3 regions of the Paenibacillus sp. FSL H8-0280 genome follow, and region 1 is predicted to be linked to each of the others. Evidence: riboswitches for the same ligand, from Rfam matches in the RefSeq annotation. Region 1 holds a riboswitch; each other region holds the start of a gene.

Region 1 (4,196 bases):
GTTAGTGTTATATCAAAAAATGCAAAAAAGACTCCTTAAGCGTTAGCTTAAGGAGTCTTTTTTTTAGATGCGGTCGAGAGGACTCGAACCTCCACGGGGGTTAGCCCACACGGACCTGAACCGTGCGCGTCTGCCAATTCCGCCACGACCGCATATTGTATCTCCGTCATCAATATCGGCGACAAGAAATAATATATCATGCGGAATCTATCATGTCAACACTGAAAATAATAACAATAAAGCCCGAACCAGACGTCCATGTCGATTCGGGCTCTACCTTTAACTGCTGCTAATAGTTTGGTTCATTAAAACGGAAGCATACTTCAAATTACAGCTTGGAAGGCCAGTTACCATACCATGCATAACCGCCTCTTCTTTCTTTATCAATATCACTTAATTTGTATTTAACTACCCCGTCACGACCAATAAAGATTGGTTTATCCGTTCCTATCTCATAGAAGCGTGCCCAAATTGGTGCAGCTTTGGAATCAGCGATAATTTTACTATCTCCATTAGCTCTTTCATACTTGTAACCCGTAATTTTTACCTTGTTAAACCAAGCCTCCGCTCCTTTAATAGATGCGGTAATTTTAGCGTTAGCAGGTCTGGTTTTCAGGAATTTAACAATCGTTACACTCTCTCCAGCTGTCAGCGATGGCACTTCGTAGATTCTTGCGCTCGCTGGTTTAAGGGAACTGGAATCATGTTGTTGTCCCCATCCTGTCAGCTTACCGCCTGAAACGACTTGTGTATTCAAAATCGCCTCCACACCTTTGGCAACTGAATTTTTACTGCGATTAGCAAGTGTACTATCAATAAACGAGAAATCACCTTTGCGTGCTGCTACTTCATCGAGCATGATCATTACATTAATCATGGCATCATCATTGTAGGTAATATGCTTGTGATATCCGGAGCTTTGATAGACCTGTGGCCATCCGCCGTTTGAATACTGCATGTTGATCAAAAAGTTAATTCCTTTGATTGCAGCTGTGGAGTAACGCGGATCATTCGTCTTTTTAAATTCCTTCGCCAATCTTCTAATTTCTGAGTATGTAGCCTTGTTGTCTATCGTGGACTTTGCCCATTCTCCACTTGTCTGTTTATAATCTTTTCTCCAACCTCCATCCGGCAGCTGGTTCTTCAAAATATCAAAAATACTCGCTGTTGTACCTGATGCATCCGCAGCAGATACCGTCCCTACAGGAAGAACTGCCATTCCAACTGCTGAGAACACCATCGTACATGCCAGGACAAAAGTAACTAATTTCTTCGCTTTCAAATGTAACACTCTCCTATGTTCGTTTTTATAAATCTTCCACTTCTACTTTATCTATGATACGCGTCCCTAAACCTCCTTTATTTATATTTATCGCATAATAAAATCAATTTAAATCCAATATGTGGATTGGATAATCAGATATTATGCAAAAAATCGATTTTTGTCAATATATGCAACTTAATGAATATAATCTCTCTAATTCTACATAACGGAATAGTTCTTTTAACTCATGACAAACCTATTTATTTATCCAAATTCGTCTTAAACGAATCAATAATGACGTTTTTGTCATGAATGATACCCAAAGTTGATCCCTTTTTTCATATAAAAACCTTAATTCCGCTAACATTGAGGTATTAAGAAAGGGTTTAAATGGGTTTGACAATTACGCATTTATGCAATATAGTTTCAAATAGTTACAAAAACTTAATTATTCATTGCCGAGTTTCATGTTTGAAAACGGGGGAACCAATTTGGGTGAATTATTCTTATACATAGGAAATATAGGGAACCTTCTACCGAACCCTTAGCTAACTCCGTAGGCATCGAAGGGAGAACATTGATTTTGAAAAAACTGATTATCTCCATTTTTGGAGCAGCTGTATTATTTACATCCGGGGCAACAAGCACAGAGGCAAGCAGTATCAACTCCGTAGTGAACAACATGACAGGTATTCCTTACAAATGGGGTGGCACGACTGTAGCCGGCTTCGACTGTTCTGGTTTTATGAGATATCTTTTCAACAAATACAGCATTGAATTGCCACGTACTTCTCAGCAGCAAGCCAAAGCAGGTACGCCTGTATCCAAGAGCAATGTTCGGACAGGTGATCTGGTGTTCTTTAATACAACAGGCAAAGGCATTTCACATACAGGTGTATATATCGGCGGCGGACAATTCGCTCATGCCTCCAGCAGTAAAGGTGTAAGCATCACAAAGTTATCGAATCCATACTTCAATGACCGCTATGTAACAGCACGTCGGGTAACTGGACAGTTTATGTATGATAAAATGTTAGGTAAAATGTGATTCACATACAAAAAGGCATCGGTTATTAACCGGATGCCTTTTTTGTACTTAAAAATGTATGTTGCATTACTTACTAATGCAGCGCCTTCTGCACTCGCATCGCACCCTGAGACAGGGCATGTCCTCCTCCAACAGCTCCGGCCACCGCAACGGTCTCCATAATCTCCTGATCTGTTGCTCCCTTGGCACGGGCTTCTTCTACATGGTAGAAGGTACATACTTCATTGTTGGCGAATAATCCAATGCCGAGTGCAATTAGCTGTTTTGTCTTGGCATCAATCACGCCAGGTTGGAAACATTCTCCGGTAAACTCATGATACGACTTCACCACACCTGGCAGTACATCGCTTAATGCTCCAATCTGATCCTTGTAGGCATGAACTTTATCATTCATCAATGTCATGGCTTGTAGCACACCCTCTCGGCTATAGTTACAGATCTTCCTCACTGTACCTATCTTCTCTCCCGAGTGAGCCAATTATGCCAAGAAATCATGGTAATTCCAAACATTTAAACGCTCAAAGTTCCTGCTCAATTATAAGCGATTGCTATCCACTAAGTGGACTCTGGCGCGGCTCGCTGAACAGCTGATATCGGTAACCGCGATCCAGCTTCACGACACGTCGATTCTGACGACGGATAAGTACCTGCTCGCCATCCCAGGCAACCACAATCCCGGTTACATCGTTAGATTCCAGCTCGTCCCGTACTACTCTTACTTTCTCACCTGACAGACGCAGGGCGTCCAGTTCTGTATCACTAATCATCTTCATGGCTCCTATATTCCAAATTTATTTACAAAAAGAGACCTAAATGAAATGTCATTTAGGTCTCACGTGACTGTATTGGACTGTCATGTCATTCGAAATTATGTCCCGACTGAAAGTTACCGCTGCGCGTGCTCTTTGCTGTCGTTCTTCTCGAACCAAAAATCAAGCACTTTGGCGGACATCACACGTTCTTCAAGGTACTCCACTTGATGCGGTGTAAATTGTTCTTTCCAAGAGAAGGACAACTCTTCGCACAAGCCTACAATCGTCAGTAATTCTGACCAGGCAACATAGCGTTTGTACCAGAAAAATTGAGGATGTTCAATCATATAGGGATAAAGGTCATCGAATTCCGTATGTTTACAATCCAGGGCACGTTCAAAATGAACTTTCGATTCCGCCAGCTTATCATTAAAAAATTGTTCTGTTGCCGGTTGGTTCCCCATGGTGTTGCCTCCTCTCCCTAACATAACCCCATTATAAATGAAATCGGCGGTCATGCAAAGGCATAGTTCAAAAAATAGGCCCTATTCCTTTAAAATGTCACATTTCGTTATCGTCAAATTGTACCGTACCATCGTTCAGGGAACGAATGCGTACCAAGGCTTCCACCGGAATACCCTGTTCACGAATCGTGCGTGCCCCCGCCTGAAAACTTTTCTCGACCACAACGCCGAATCCGACGAGTTCCGCACCGGAACGCTCGATAATTTTGATGACGCCACGAGCGGCATCTCCATTGGCAATAATATCATCAATGAACAAAATACGGTCATTCTCATGAATGAACTCGCGGGATACCATAATGTCAGTTACAATTCCTTTGGTAAAGGACGGTACACGTTCACAGTAAGCATCAGGATCAGCCAGAAGTGTTTTTTTACGACGGGCGAATACAAGGGGCACCCCAAGTTCATAGGCTGCTGCAAAAGCAACCGGAATCCCTGAGGATTCTACCGTGATTACCCGAGTTACTCCACTTTCACGAAAACGGGCAGCAAACTCACGTCCCATCTCCATCGTTAATGCAGGATCAATCTGGTGGTTCAACAGACCATCCAGCTTTAATACTTGATCCGAGATAACCACACCTTCTTGTAAAATTCGTTGTTTC
Region 2 (4,196 bases), 1.7 Mb from region 1:
TTTCAGGTATGACGCCAACGGATGAGCGGAAGAAAAGTATCGATTTTTCCGACACCTATTATAAATCAAAACAAGTGATTATGGTTCGCAATGTGGATAAAGACAAATATCCAACTATGGCAGAACTTGAAAATGCGAAGATTGGCGTTCAGAAAGGCTCCATTCAGGAAACGATCGGACAGAGTATTCCAGGAGCGAAGCTTACTGCGCTGGATAAAATCTCGGATATCGTGCTTCAACTGCAAACAAAACGCATTGACGCGGCAATCGTTGAAGATACCGTTGCTGCAGGTTATCTGGACGATATCATTGGACTTGCTGCTGCTGTTCCGGACGAAGAGCAAGCAGAAGCGGCAATCGGGATTCGTAAAGGGAATACCGAGCTGCTAGCTGCAGTAAATGGAACACTGGAGCGACTGAAAAGTGAAGATAAAATCAATCAGATGGTGACGGACGCCAGCCTCTTGATGGCGGATAAAGCGAACAAATCACAAAATATTTTCCAAGTATTCTGGGAGTACAAAAGTTTCTATGCTACAGGTGTAGGATACACACTTCTGTTGTCTGCACTTGGGGTTATCTTCGGGGTAATTATTGGATTGATCATCTGTTTGTTCCGTTTGCATGACGCTGCAATCTTGCGCTGGATCGGTACTGCTTACGTTGAAGTGATCCGTGGCACACCGATGTTGGTACAGTTGATGATTATTTACTATGGTTTCTCCCTGTCCTTTGGCATTAACTTCACTGCCCTTCAGGCAGGTATCATCACGCTTTCCATTAATAGTGGTGCGTATCTGGCAGAGATTTTCCGTGCGGGTATTCAAGGTGTGGATCGTGGTCAGTTGGAGGCAGCGCGTTCATTAGGTATGGGAAGAGGCGCCGCGATGCGTTATATCATATTGCCACAAGCCTTCAAAGCTGTATTACCAGCGATCGGTAATGAATTCATAACTATCATCAAAGAATCCTCCATTATCTCCGTTATCGGTATGGTGGATATTATGTATCAGGCAAGTGTAGTCAAAAACATTACGTACCAAGGCTTGAGTCCATTTTTGATTGCAGCAGCCATCTACTTTGTAATGACGTTCATTTTGTCCAAGCTGCTGGGACGACTGGAAAGGAAGTTGAGTGCAAGTGATAGACGTTAGACAATTACACAAATCTTATGGAAATAACGATGTACTTAAGGGCATTAACGTGACGATTGGCAAAGGTGAGGTTGTCGTGGTTATCGGTCCTTCCGGTTCGGGTAAAAGTACATTCTTACGTTGTCTGAACCTGCTGGAACAGCCTACCTCGGGTGAGATTGATTTTGAAGGCGTGTCAATCACCGATCCGAAGCACAACATCAATGCGACTCGTGAGAAGATGGGTATGGTGTTCCAGCATTTCAACCTGTTCCCACACAAAACGGTAGAGCAAAACATTACGATTGCTCCGATTAAAGTGAAGAAACAATCCACTCAGGAAGCGGAGAAAATCGCCGCTGATCTGCTTAACACCGTGGGCTTGTACGATAAAAAAGATACATTCCCGAATCAGCTGTCAGGTGGACAGAAGCAGCGGATCGCCATTGCTAGAGCATTGGCCATGCAGCCGCATGTGATGCTGTTTGACGAGCCTACTTCAGCACTGGACCCTGAGATGGTCGGCGAAGTGCTGGATGTCATGAAACGTCTTGCAGAAGGCGGGATGACGATGGTCATCGTGACACATGAGATGGGTTTTGCACGTGAAGTGGGAGACCGCATCCTGTTCATGGATGGCGGGGTTATTGTGGAAGAGGGAACACCTGATGAGGTGTTTGGAGCACCCAAAAATTCACGTACACGTGATTTTCTTGCCAAAGTACTCTAAATGAAAGATTAAATAGCGTTACTGACATCGAGTCGGTAACGCTATTTTTTTGTGCGTATTAATCATTTATAGATTTGAAAAGTAACTATTCTGTTACCAGATGTAAAGGAATCAGGTCATCCAATAATTCTAAAGAATGCAGTATTCTTAAATATGATGACATGCTAAAAACCATTTGGTAAGAATTACTACAAGTTCAGGTTACAAAATTGTGATATATTGAACTCTGCCGAAACTTCCGGACAGGGAGTGTGGGGGATGTAACGATGCAGATTGTGCAGGGGGAAGATCTACGGCACACTGCTTGGGGTGAATTAGGGTACATAACGTTTCAGATGTAACGAAGAACCTATAGGGTGGGCTCCTCATCCGAATCCGACAACTAACTTCGCAGGCACAATGAGGGAGGAAGACCATGATTAACAAGAAACGTATAGCCAAAACAGCAGTAGCATTAATGACAACAGCAATGCTCATTCAAGCCGTTCCGGCTCACGCCGATTCAGTTCATGTGGCCAAAGAAGGGGATACCTTCTACACCTTATCGAAACAATATGGAGTAGCACTCAACACGTTGGTTAAAGCAAACAACGACATTTCGGCTTACAACATTTATGGTGGTTTGAAAATTACGATTCCCGGTAAGGCAAACAATGTTGCAGCCGCTGCGGCAACGGAGAGCAAGGCCCAAGCGAAGACTGTTACTACAGCGAGCTTGGACGTTAACGCAGATAACAAAGTTGTTCAAGCCTGGGGTAAAACATTCGATTACAGCAAAGCTGTGAACGTGAAAGCAACGGCATACTCAGCAGATCCGTCTGAAAATGGAGGCTGGGGTGCAGTCGATTATTTCGGAAATGACCTTGAACTGGGTACGATTGCAGTTGATCCAAGTGTAATTCCACTTGGAACCAAAGTACTGGTAACTGGTCACAGCCATCCAGGATTGCCAAAACAGGCTTTTGTAGCCACAGCACGTGATGTGGGCGGTGCAATCAAGGGTCACCGGATTGATATTTTTATCCCGGGTAGCAAACAGTCTGTAAGCTCATTTGGTTTTCAGGATGTCGAACTGTACATTCTGAAGTAGAGAGAAAATAACATTTAAAATGAATTCAAACAGGGTGTCTGCCAGTCGCTAATTTGCGATTGAACAGCACCCTTTTAATATTCTCATTAATATTCTCATTATTTGTTATCACGGTCATCCTAATCTTTGGCCTTTGGCAATCCCAGCATTTCGTCCAAGGTGACCAGTTCATATCCCCGGTTACGCAGTTCTTCAATTATTTCAGGCAATGCCTCAATCGTACCGTTCAGGTTAGATCCCACACCGCCTCCTGCATGTTGCAGAACGATGGAGCCAGGTTTCACGGCAGATAGGACGTTATCCTTCACCTCTTCCTTGGAGAGGCCTTTCCAGTCCAGGGAGTCTACGTTCCAGTTCACAATGCTATAGTGTTGTTTGGCAGCCCATCTCAGCTGTTCTTCATTAATGTCTCCATAAGGTGGCCGAATCATCTTGGGCGTATATCCCGCCAAACGTCGAATAATATCCCCGGTATGTAAAATTTGTTTGCGAAAGGCATTCATCGACAGCTTACTGAATTCAGGATGATTGTAGCTGTGATTACCAACCATATGCCCTTCCTTAACGATGCGTTTCACCAGATCCGGATGTTTCTCAGCACGACTACCCACGATGAAGAATGTAGCTCTGACATTGTATTTCTTCAATACATCCAGCACTTGTGGAGTAAATCGTGGATCAGGTACATCATCAAAAGTCAGTGCAACCTTCTTGGTTGAAGGACCATTGGTTTTGAACGTATCCGCATATTTTTGACGTAACTGTCCCAATGTCAGTTGTTCTTCTTCCGCAGAATCCGAACCTGATACTGATTCAATTGACGGGCCTGAAACATCCCGCGATGAAACTGGAGCATGATATCCCCCGAGAAAAATAACGATAACCATCAGCATAATGAGGCGTACGCGCATAATAACGGCCTCCTTTTCCAAAATGACGTTCTCCTTGGTATGCCCGAGGGTTCCATAAAATATGCGTAGTGTGAGAAGTTTCATTGCGGATTTAGCTTATGACAGCCATAATTCCTCCATATATAACATATAGAAAAGGATAGGTGGATAGGATATGAGTACATATGATTTGAAATCCATACGTTTACAGGTGATTGAAGCAGGAGAGGATAAGGTTTTTCTCGTTACCGGAGGAAAGGCGCATATTGGCGCCGTAGCCACGTTCTACGTGGATCATGAGCGCGTAAGCGGGACGACGGTACATATTCCTGGGCATAAGGAACAAGAGCTGT
Region 3 (4,196 bases), 2.2 Mb from region 1:
TCATCATGATTGGAGTCGTTACATAATAAGGCAGGTTAGCCACGACACTGACTTTGTCCACGGATGCAAAATCCGTATTAAACAACTCAGCCAGATCAAGCTTCAGCACATCCCCATGATGAACACGTACATTCGAATAAGGCCGCATCACTTCTCCCAGGATTGGGATCAAGCGCTGATCAATCTCTACGGCTGTGACGGGACCGGCTACCCGAGCCAGTCGCTCCGTAAGGGCTCCAATACCCGGCCCAATCTCCAGTGCGCCCTTGGACTCGTCCAAGTCGGCTGCATTAACGATTTTGTTCAGTATATTTTGATCGATCAGAAAGTTCTGACCCAGACTTTTCTTAAATGAGAATCCGTGTCTTTGAATAATCTCTTTCGTACGCTTGGGCGTTGCAATTTCTATCGTCTCTTCCATGTCCTTCATATGCTCACAATCCTTCACGTTCAATTTGCGCTAATGCTGTAGAGAATTCTTCCCGTGTAATCTGAAATACACTGAGACGTTTGTGGAACTGCTTACCGTTACAATAACCGATACCCAGCAGATTGCCCATCTCCATGCGACGTGCAGCAGCCTGCGGATGCACGATAAGTCCTGCCGCGATCAGGTCCTCCCAATCGATCAGGCTCGGAGCACCTTCGTATGAAGTATGTACGCGCGCCAGAGCATGACGGATCGCCTCTGGTGAGGCATTCTCCACCCCAATGTCCCCTTTGCGCGTTGCATCAGCTTCCGGAATGAAGGCATGTTTGCAACCTGGCACCTTGTTCGCAATAATTTTACGAATGCGTTCGCCAGCATGGTCCGGATCTGTCAGTATAATGACTCCCCGTCTCTCCTGAGCAAGCGCAATCCGCTTCAGAATGCGTTGGTTGATTGCTGATCCACCTGTTTCTATGGTATCGGCTTCCACGGCCCGACGGATAGCTACCGTATCGTCACGGCCTTCCACCACAATGACTTCTTTTATCATGTTCCATTTCTTCCTTTCTAACGCAAAAAGAAGAGGAATATCCTCTTCTCTGCCAAACGGCGGGGGAGCTGAATTCAGACTCCTCCGCCGCATATTCCGCATGAATCATTCATGCAACTATTTTATAGCATTCCCATTTCAAAGTAAAACGATTTTAGTTCGCTTCCGGCTTCACCGGACCGATCACGTAGACCGTCTTGCCTTTCTTACGTCCAAAATTCAGGGCATGCTTCACACTGTCATAATACACATCAATTTTGTTGCCTTTAATGGCACCGCCTGTATCTTCCGCACGACGGAATCCCAGACCTTCGATATATACCCACCAGCCAATTGGAATGACTTTGGGATCAACCGCAATGGTGCGCCCTTCCGTTACACGAGTACCGGAAGCTGTTTTAGTTCCAATGCCAGGCTCTTCGGAAGAGTAGGCAGTCATGGATACATTTTTAAGTACTTTGGAGTATTTAAAAGAAGTCCCGGATACGGTAATCACTTTGCTGCCCGAGGCAGATGTTTTCTTCGAGTTCGTTGTTGTAGACTTTTTGGTTGTTGACGTTTGAGCCGATACGGTCTGAATCTCAGGTTCTTTCACGACCGGTTTTGCTTTGGTGCCAACAGCGATCACTTTATCTACACGATTATTCGCGACAGATTTTCCGACCATTTTTTTGGAGACCAATTCTCCATCCTGAAATACCTTTTCGATATGCTGCACAATTGTGCCTTCTTTGCCGTTCACAACGACACGGTTATCCCCTTTGTACAAGCTAGGGTCAGCCGTTTTAATGACTTTGTAAGCGATCGGTTGCTCTACTTCCACTGTACGCTTTGTTACGCGCACTACACGGATCTTCATCTCCGCTTTGATCGCAGTTCCAAGCGCCGGATACACTTTATCATTACTTTCAACTTGAATACCTGATTTTTGAATTGCATCTTCTACCGATGAATCGGTTGTATACAGAGTCTTGGTGTCTCCGTCTGCCGTAATGTTAACTGGAACGGCCCGCTCAATAACGATTCGGTCTCCATCTGTAATCGCCCCATTCATGGACATGGATACCTTATCGTGAGGGCTGACTGTGATCGACTGCTCCTCCAGCATTTCCTGAAGCATTCCTGTACGAGTCTCTACCACCTGAGCTTTGCCATCAATAACCAGTGAAATTTGTTTCCCGGCCTGACCGTAAACGACTAACAAGATCATGATTGTAAGCGCAATTGAGAAAATCGCGATCAATGCCATTTGACGCATGTTCTCATGCTTCCACCGCAACGCGAAAGACTTACTGGATGATCGTGACTCATGGGTCTCTTCTGGTTGGAATGTGCCCACTTCTCCGTCCTCCTTCATAGCCTCGCCGTCTAAAGTAATGCATGATGTCTTTGACGTGACTATACCAAATTTTCTACAGAACACAGATCGGACCAACATAATCCGGTTCTGCACCATGAATCAATCTTCGCAACATGATGTCATCCTCCTGAATACCTACCGTATGATGACAATATTTCTTTTATTCAAAAACAAAAAAGCCAAAGAAAGAGTGTAAGAGGAACTCTTTCGTGGCTTCCGAATGATTTTGAATATCGGAAATTCATGCACGAGGTTGCCTCTCTTTTTCCGCTTGCGAGGTTAGCTGTCGGGTTCGGGCGAAAGAGAGCCGCCCTATCTTGGGTCACCCGCTCATGGCGGACGCCCTTGAATTCACCCCGAGACCCAAAGAAGAAATCAAATACGGCTTCGCAGTTCCCTTCGCTGCTTTTGGGTCAGCGAACGTTGCGCATCGGCCAAATACACCGATGTTTAAGCCCTATTGGTTCCCCCGCTCTCCGATAACGGAGACTCAGCGAGACTGATTCATGAAAGTAATGTTGTTTCATCGGAAAGTGTCCCTTTGTTCATCCCCCGAACATCTGTCCAATTTTCCGCACAACAATTCACTGAAAAGATGATATCCTGTTTTGATGCATGTTGTAAAGCGTTGATCAAGTACGTTTTTCTGAATATTTGGTTAAAATATTGTAATATTCTTGATTTATTTGGATCAAAGGGCAAATTACCTCCGCTTACCTGCCTTTTTCACCTCATTTGCTCGTTTTTTTAACGAATCCCAAATCGTTCCATGGCATTTTTGGTTGTTATTGCAGCAATTTCCTCCACCGAAATGCCTTTAATTTCCGCAGCTGCCTCTGCAACCAGACGTACATGCGCTGTCTCATTTCGCTTCCCACGATAAGGGTGAGGTGTCAAATATGGAGCATCTGTTTCAATGAAAAATCGGTCCATAGGAACCTTCTCCAGCACCTCTTTGGGCTGCTTTGCATTTTTGAATGTGATCGGTCCTCCGAAAGAGAGATGGAAGCCCATATCGAGACAACTTTTTGCTGTTTCCCAGCTGCCCGAGAACGAGTGCATCACACCACCAACTTCGCCAGCCTTCTCTTCACGCAAAATTCTTATGATATCCTCATGTGCATCCCGATTATGGATGACAATTGGCATGTTCACTTCACGCGCCAAAGCAATTTGTTGTCGTAATACGCGATGCTGTATTTCTTTGGGTGAAGTATCCCAGTGATAATCCAATCCAATCTCACCGATCGCAACCACTTTTTCATGCTTGCATAAAGATGCAATCCACTCCAAATCGCCCTCCTGCATTGTTATCGCATCTACGGGATGCCACCCTACAGCTGCATATATAAAGTCATACGTTTCGGCGAGTTTCATTGTGGTTGGAATTGTCTCCCGGTTAAAGCCAATGTTGATCATACGACCAACTCCTGCATCCACAGCACGCTGAATCATGTCCTCGCGGTCCTCGTCGAATTGTGGTGCATCCAGATGTGTATGTGTGTCGAACAGCATCATGTCTGTATCTCCCTTCATGTCGAAATAACGACTATCTTCTTTTTCAAAATTCAATTTGTAAAATTCAATAATTCAATGACTCATACATAAAACATTTTGGGCATCTGTGTATTACATCATTACGTTTGTTTCTTCAAAACTACAATATATAGAAGATATACGGATATTCTGATCTATATATTGCTTATTGCACTCATTCTGCCTGCTTGCATTTACAAAATTATGTCGATCTACATATACTCCCCATTAAAGCAGATTACTGTATCATGAAAAATAGCTCTTTTAGAAAGTGTTTTGATATCGAAATTCTTCATCGGATTATACCCACACGATTACAA

What was found. Region 1 has a riboswitch for cyclic di-AMP ahead of MHI12_RS10295 (C40 family peptidase). Riboswitches for the same ligand answer to the same signal wherever they lie in the genome.
Region 2: it holds a riboswitch for cyclic di-AMP, as region 1 does, so the genes downstream of both, MHI12_RS17540 (3D domain-containing protein) here and MHI12_RS10295 (C40 family peptidase) in region 1, are expected to answer to the same signal.
Region 3: it holds a riboswitch for cyclic di-AMP, as region 1 does, so the genes downstream of both, MHI12_RS00150 (ubiquitin-like domain-containing protein) here and MHI12_RS10295 (C40 family peptidase) in region 1, are expected to answer to the same signal.

What each region holds. Positions count from the first base shown of each region.
Region 1 is NZ_CP150296.1:2,269,855-2,274,050, reverse strand. It holds tRNA gene MHI12_RS10305 (tRNA-Leu) at 69-152, opposite strand; gene pelA (pectate lyase) at 329-1,291, opposite strand; cyclic di-AMP (ydaO/yuaA leader) riboswitch at 1,711-1,842, shown strand; gene MHI12_RS10295 (C40 family peptidase) at 1,848-2,312, shown strand; gene MHI12_RS10290 (carboxymuconolactone decarboxylase family protein) at 2,386-2,715, opposite strand; gene MHI12_RS10285 (hypothetical protein) at 2,861-3,079, opposite strand; gene MHI12_RS10280 (hypothetical protein) at 3,199-3,528, opposite strand; gene MHI12_RS10275 (xanthine phosphoribosyltransferase) at 3,626-4,196, opposite strand, start outside.
Region 2 is NZ_CP150296.1:4,019,065-4,023,260, reverse strand. It holds gene MHI12_RS17550 (ABC transporter substrate-binding protein/permease) at 1-1,154, shown strand, start outside; gene MHI12_RS17545 (amino acid ABC transporter ATP-binding protein) at 1,141-1,863, shown strand; cyclic di-AMP (ydaO/yuaA leader) riboswitch at 2,081-2,276, shown strand; gene MHI12_RS17540 (3D domain-containing protein) at 2,279-2,953, shown strand; gene MHI12_RS17535 (polysaccharide deacetylase family protein) at 3,073-3,864, opposite strand; gene MHI12_RS17530 (hypothetical protein) at 4,019-4,196, shown strand, end outside.
Region 3 is NZ_CP150296.1:31,712-35,907, reverse strand. It holds gene rsmA (16S rRNA (adenine(1518)-N(6)/adenine(1519)-N(6))-dimethyltransferase RsmA) at 1-430, opposite strand, end outside; gene rnmV (ribonuclease M5) at 435-980, opposite strand; gene MHI12_RS00150 (ubiquitin-like domain-containing protein) at 1,135-2,319, opposite strand; cyclic di-AMP (ydaO/yuaA leader) riboswitch at 2,593-2,846, opposite strand; gene MHI12_RS00145 (TatD family hydrolase) at 3,088-3,858, opposite strand; gene MHI12_RS00140 (HD domain-containing protein) at 4,191-4,196, opposite strand, start outside.